DNA from 2 places in the Pseudomonas sp. B21128 genome. Region 2 is predicted to be linked to the other one. Evidence: riboswitches for the same ligand, from Rfam matches in the RefSeq annotation. Region 2 holds a riboswitch; the other holds the start of a gene.

Region 1 (3,206 bases), 420 kb from region 2:
GCTGGGGCGGGAATGTCGCGGCGCGGATAGCGCTGACACTGGAAGTCATCAAGGCTGTGAAGACGGCTGTCGGCGCAAGTGTTCCCGTAGGCGTACGCCTCTCCCAAAGCAAAGTAAACGACTACGAACATAAATGGCCGGAAGGCGAAGCTGGCGCCGAGGTCATTTTCGGGTCGGTCAAGGACGCCGGCGTTGATTTCATTCATGTGACTGAATTTGAGGCCTGGAAACCGGCGTTCGATGGAGGATCTGCAAGCCTGGTTGAATTGGCCCGCCGGTATGCGCCCCAAGTGGCGATCATCGCCAACGGTGGACTGGGTGTCCCTCAGCGCGCCGAGCAAGCATTCGGTGACGGTGCCAATGTCATCGCGCTGGGCAAAGCGGCGTTGGCAAACCCTGATTTTCCCCGTCGACTGGCGACCCATACTGACCTCGCCGAATTCGATGCCGCGATTTTGGGGCCCATTGCCAACATCAAGGATAGCGAGTTGAACATGGCGTAGCGCGGACTACCGCGACATGCTCAACGACTAGGGCGTTTTCACCAGCTGTTGCAGGATTACATCACACGCCTGCCGCCATGGTTCACGCATGTTTGCACCATTGAGCACATCCAGCCCGGCAGCCGTGAAGGTCCCGGGCGTCGCAATCCTGTTTCCGAGTTCTTCCAGGCTCAAACCGGGCTGTTGGCGAGCACTGGCAAGACAGTCTTGCATGTTCCCCATCACTAACTGCGCCGCCTGTTCGTTGTTCAATCCCTTCTCAACGAACCATTGCTGCAACTCGCCCAGGAAGAAATAGAACCAGCCATTCATGCACGCGGCGACCGTCGCCAACTCGAAAGCCTGTTCGTTGTCCAGCACAACCAGCGTGCCGAGATCGCGGAGCAAGGATTCATGCGGCTCGCCGGCCGGCGTGACCACGACCGTCGACTGGTTGATTTGCGCAGCGTAGGAGAGCATGGCCCTTACCCGCTTCGCGTGCGGAAAATGGCGGTCGAGTTCCTGCAGATTCATGCCGGCAACCAGCGAAATCACGGTTTGATCGGATGTCACGCTGACTTCTTTGGCAACCTGCTCCACAGCCTCCGGACGGACGCCCAGAAACAACACCGCAGAGCCGTCTGCAACGCGCTGATTGCTGTCCATCACCTCGCAATCCCAATTATCGCGGAGCGCCTCGGCGCGCTTCTGGTTACGTGGGGACAAGCAGATTCGACCTGTGTAGCCACTACGGCGCAGGCCCATGACGACTTTTTCGGTCAGCTCGCCTACACCCAAAATTCCAATTTGCTGCACTGATTTTCCTCCCGGTTTGACGCGCCCGTTGATGGGCTTGCTGGCGTCATGTTGCTGGACAACCCAATTGTTGACAGAACTTTCCTCTGCATTGGCACCAAAGGCTCGTCAACACGTTCCGTGCCACGCCCAAAACCCTGGAAACCGCAGCGCTGGGCCGGTCATTGCGGGTACCGGCTCCTGAGCCCGAACTCATTTGCGCCGCCCGTTCGCCTCGACCGTCATGATCGGATACCATGCTGCCCGCCGGTTTCCAATTGGAAATAATAGGGAATCCGTGATGCGCTCGACGCCTCAAACGGAACTGCCCCCGCAACTGTAGATGCCGAGCCTGCTTCTGAACTGCCACTGGGATTGCTCCCGGGAAGGCTGAAGCAGGCGATGACGCATCAGTCAGGAGACCTGCCGGCCAAGCAACAATCACTAACCGGCGGGGTGTCCGGGAAGGACATCCCTCTGCGCGCATCACGTGTTGATCGCCCTGGCACTGCTGATCCGCAGCGTCGAGATGTGTTTCCAGACCCTGCACCCCTGCTTTGTGTACGGTCCGAATGGAGACTGCAATCATGCCACTGCCCCGCTTTGTCGCCCTCGTCGCTGGCCTGGCTCTGGGCTCCCTCGCCCATGCGTCGCCGACGCAGTACCCGCTGACAATTGCTAACTGCGGCAGCACGCTGACCTTCGCGCAGGCCCCTGCCCGGGCGGTCACGATCGGCCAGGCCGGCACGGAAATGCTTTTTGCGCTCGGGCTGGCTGACAAAATGGTCGGCACATCGTTGTGGTTCAACGATGTGCTGCCTCAGTACAAAGCGCAAAACGACAACATCGAGCGCTTGGCCGATAACGAACCGAGTTTCGAATCGGTGATCGCCAAGCGCCCGCAACTGGTGGCTGTGGAGCTGGAATGGATGGTCGGGCCACAAGGTGCGGTCGGCACCCGCGAACAGTTTCACGAGCTGAAGATTCCGACGTATCTGATGCCGTCTGACTGCGAGGCCAAGGACAATCTGGTCGGTGCCGACGGCACGCGTCTGGCGCCGTTTCGCATCGATAGCATCTACAAAAGCATCACCCAGTTCGGTGAGATTTTTGATGTCCAGGCGCGTGCGCAGCAGCTGAACACAGACCTCAAGGCGAGCCTGTCCAAGTCCATTGCCATGGCGAGTGACAAGAACCCGAAAGACATCAGCGCGTTGGTCTGGTTTTCCAGTGCCAGTCTGGATATCGACCCGTACGTCGCCGGACACAAAGGCGTTCCAGACTTCATGCTCACCACCCTGGGCGTGCGCAACGTCGTGGAGTCCGATGAGGAATGGCCAACCGTCGGCTGGGAAACCATCGCCAAAGCCAACCCGACAATGCTGGTCATCGCACGCATGGATCGCCGTCGCTTCCCGGCGGATGACTACCTGAAGAAGCTGGAATTTTTGCGCAGCGATCCCGTGACCCGCAACATGGACGCGGTAAAAAACAACCGCATCATTATTCTCGACGCCATGGCCATGCAGGCCAGCATGCGCACATTCGACGGTATCGCCGCACTGGCGAGCGCCATCAACGGATACGACCTGTCCAAATGACCGCGACGTTGATACGCACCGTGCTTGCACTGACGATCCTGCTTTTAGCGGTGATTGCAGGTGTGGCCATTGGTGAAACCACCATTGATCCCGTCGTGGTGTTTCAGGTGCTGGCCAACAAACTGTGGGCGGCCGGGTATGTGCTTGATCCGATCGACGAAGGCATCGTCTGGAACTATCGCCTGACGCGCGCGCTGGTGGCCGCCGCTTGCGGCGCTGGCCTGGCGACTTGCGGGGTGATTCTGCAATCGCTGCTGCGCAACCCGTTGGCCGATCCGTATCTGCTGGGCATTTCCGCCGGGGCTTCGACCGGTGCGGTGATGGTCGC
Region 2 (3,206 bases):
AATCCTCGGGCAATTGCTGCGCAGCTTCGGCGAGCAGCGCCAGGCTGGAATCGCCGCTGCACAGGATCACCAGGTCGGCGGGGGTTTGCCCGAGGTCGGCGATGTTGTCATCCGAGACGAAACCGCCGGGCTGGGTCCTGAGCAGGTGCATGGGTTAAACGCTGAGCGCAGCGCGCAGTTGCGCTTCGAGTTGCGCGGCGTCGAGTTCCTGACCGATCAACACCAGACGCGTGACGCGCGCTTCATCGGCGCCCCACTGACGGTCGAAATGCTTGTCGAAACGTGTGCCCACGCCCTGAATCAGCAAGCGCATCGGCTTGTTCGGGATCGCCGCAAAGCCCTTCACACGCAGAATGCCGTGCTTGACCACCAGTTGCGTCAGCGCGTCGAGCAACAGGCTTTCGTCGGCTTGCGGCAGTTCGATGGAGATCGAATCGAAGGCGTCGTGATCGTGGTCATCATGGTCGTCATCACCGTCGTGGTGATGGTCGTGATGGCTATGACGGCTGTCGATGTGTTCTTCGGAACCGGCGCCGAGGCCGATCAGCACGTCCAGCGGCACGCGGCCACTGCTGGCTTCGATGATCTTCACCGCTGGCGGCAATTCTTCGGCGACTTCCAGGCGTACGCGCGCCAGGTCTTCAGGGCTGATCAGGTCGGATTTGTTGAGGATGACGAGGTCGGCGCTGGCCAGTTGGTCGGCGAACAATTCGTGCAGCGGCGATTCGTGATCCAGGTTCGGGTCGAGTTTGCGCTGGGCATCGACTTGATCCGGAAACGCGGCGAAGGTGCCAGCGGCCACGGCCGGGCTGTCGACCACGGTGATCACCGCGTCAACCGTGCAGGCGCTGCGGATTTCCGGCCACTGGAAGGCTTGCACCAACGGTTTTGGCAGGGCCAGGCCGGAGGTTTCGATGAGGATGTGATCAAGGTCACCGCGACGGGCAACCAGCTCGCGCATTACTGGAAAGAACTCTTCCTGCACAGTGCAGCACAGGCAGCCGTTGGCCAGTTCATAGACGCGGCCGGTGGCTTCTTCTTCGGTGCAACCGATGGTGCATTGCTTGAGGATTTCACCGTCGATGCCCAACTCGCCAAACTCGTTGACGATCACCGCAATACGGCGGCCCTGCGCGTTGTCGAGCATGTGCCGCAGCAGCGTGGTTTTGCCCGAGCCGAGGAAGCCGGTGACGATGGTGACAGGGAGCTTGGCCAGTGTTTTCATCGGTATGCCCTTTGGCAAAGTGGCGGGCATACGGGACGAGAACCGGCACCGCGCGTGCGTGCCTGGAGAGTTCGCCACCGGATCACCCCGCCCGGTTGAATTGAGAATCTGTGACGAGGCAGGTCTCCTGGCTGACGGTGTTCAGGCGCTGGGCCTGGCATTCACTGCGCCTTCCCGCGGGCTCTGTGGATTGAGCTTGCAGTGGCGTGGCAGCGAATATCACCGTTCACAGTTGCGGGGGCAGCCGCGGCATTGACCGCGTTCCCTTCTTAGCTTCGGCAATGCCGAAGAACCTCGAAGGCGCAAGGCTACGCATGGTGCAGTGGTGGGTCAATGTTTGGATACGGGGCATCCGTTGCTGTGGGTGCTGCCGCTGGCGGTTTCGCTCTTACAGCGAGTCCCTTTTTCAAACGCCAAAAAGAAACCACAAGGTTTTGCCGGCATGACTCACCCACATAGGTAACAAAACAGTTCAAGCACATAGGTAACAGTTTTTAACTGGCACGCTCCTCCCCCACTCAACACAATGAGCGTTAGCTCGAGTGCAGCTTTTGATCTTGATCCACGGACGACGTCGGGAGGCTGAGTGGAGGGATTCATCCGGGGAGTACATCGAAAGGAGGTGCAGCGAAGCAAACCGGAATCGTTGCCCCGGATGGATTCCGGAGCGAAGGAACCCCGAGCTTTAGCGAGCGGGCCGGACGTTGGAGCAAGCGTTTTTGGTTACTTTTGAGGCGTTTTTCAAAAGTGACCCGCCGTAAGGGCGGAACCGTAATCAGCCACACCCGCAGCAACGGATAAGCCCCCAAAGCAAATTGACTAAAAACCCCACACCATGCTCTCCTACACAACTTGTTACGGGTGCCCTTCACGGGGTGAAACGGGAAACCGGTGAATCATGTGCTTTACTCAGAGCCATGTCAGTCCGGTGCTGCCCCCGCAACGGTAAGCGAGCGAAGCGTCAGATCCACTGTGCCCTTGCGGCATGGGAAGGTGACGCTTGCAGGTCGGCCCGACGCCAACCCCTCGTGAGCCCGGAGACCGGCCCGCAACACACAGTGCGCACCTGCGTCGCTGAACATAACAAACCCGCGGTGGGCGGGCGCTGTTTGAACCTCTGCGTGCCCGCGCCGCAGGGGGTTTCATGCGCTCTGTTCACCTGCTGACATTCCAGAGGGAAGCGCCATGTCAATCGTCACCAGCACCGGCAGCAACACGGACAAAATCTCCAGCACCACCACCCTGAGCCAGCGCCTGACCGCCGCCATCTTCGCGTCGATTCTGGGGGCAGGCCTCGTCTATTTCGCGGGCTTCTCGCACATCGAAGCCGTGCACAACGCGGCTCACGATACCCGCCATAGCGCCGCGTTCCCGTGCCACTGAGACCTGCCGACATGATCAAGCGAATTGCGCAAACCGCGGGCTTCACCGGTCTGCTGGCCGCCCTGCTGCTCACGCTGCTGCAAAGTTTCTGGGTGTCACCGCTGATTCTTCAAGCCGAAACCTATGAAAAATCCGAACCTGTTGCCGCCGTTCACGAACACGTCGCCGGCACCGCCGCGCACACCCATGATACCGAAGCCTGGGAACCGGAAGACGGCTGGCAGCGGGTGGTCTCGACCACGGGTGGCAATCTGGTGGTGGCCGTGGGTTTTGCCCTGATGCTGGCCGGCCTCTACACCCTGCGCGCGCCGACCAAAACCTCGCAAGGCCTGCTGTGGGGTCTGGCCGGTTACGCGACGTTCGTCCTCGCACCAACCCTGGGCTTGCCGCCTGAACTGCCGGGTACTGCCGCGGCGGATCTGGCTTCGCGGCAGTTGTGGTGGATCAGCACCGCCGCTTCAACCGCTGCCGGTCTGGCGTTGATTGCGTTCAGCCGTCATTGGCTGATGAAAATCCTCGGTGTAGCCATCCTCGCTGTACCGCACGTGATCGGCGCGCCGCAACCGGAGGTGCATTCGATGCTCGCTCCGGAAGCACT

Evidence for each region. Region 2 has a riboswitch for cobalamin ahead of cobW (cobalamin biosynthesis protein CobW). Riboswitches for the same ligand answer to the same signal wherever they lie in the genome.
Region 1: it holds a riboswitch for cobalamin, as region 2 does, so the genes downstream of both, AB4P91_RS19385 (ABC transporter substrate-binding protein) here and cobW (cobalamin biosynthesis protein CobW) in region 2, are expected to answer to the same signal.

Annotation. Positions count from the first base shown of each region.
Region 1 covers NZ_CP162590.1:4,335,356-4,338,561, forward strand. Annotated here, with positions in the region: gene AB4P91_RS19375 (NADH:flavin oxidoreductase) at 1-503, shown strand, start outside; gene AB4P91_RS19380 (pyrroline-5-carboxylate reductase) at 531-1,298, opposite strand; cobalamin riboswitch at 1,529-1,723, shown strand; gene AB4P91_RS19385 (ABC transporter substrate-binding protein) at 1,865-2,878, shown strand; gene AB4P91_RS19390 (FecCD family ABC transporter permease) at 2,887-3,206, shown strand, end outside.
Region 2 covers NZ_CP162590.1:3,918,600-3,921,805, reverse strand. Annotated here, with positions in the region: gene cobN (cobaltochelatase subunit CobN) at 1-151, opposite strand, end outside; gene cobW (cobalamin biosynthesis protein CobW) at 155-1,225, opposite strand; cobalamin riboswitch at 1,325-1,537, opposite strand; cobalamin riboswitch at 2,068-2,290, shown strand; gene AB4P91_RS17510 (CbtB domain-containing protein) at 2,411-2,608, shown strand; gene AB4P91_RS17505 (CbtA family protein) at 2,620-3,206, shown strand, end outside.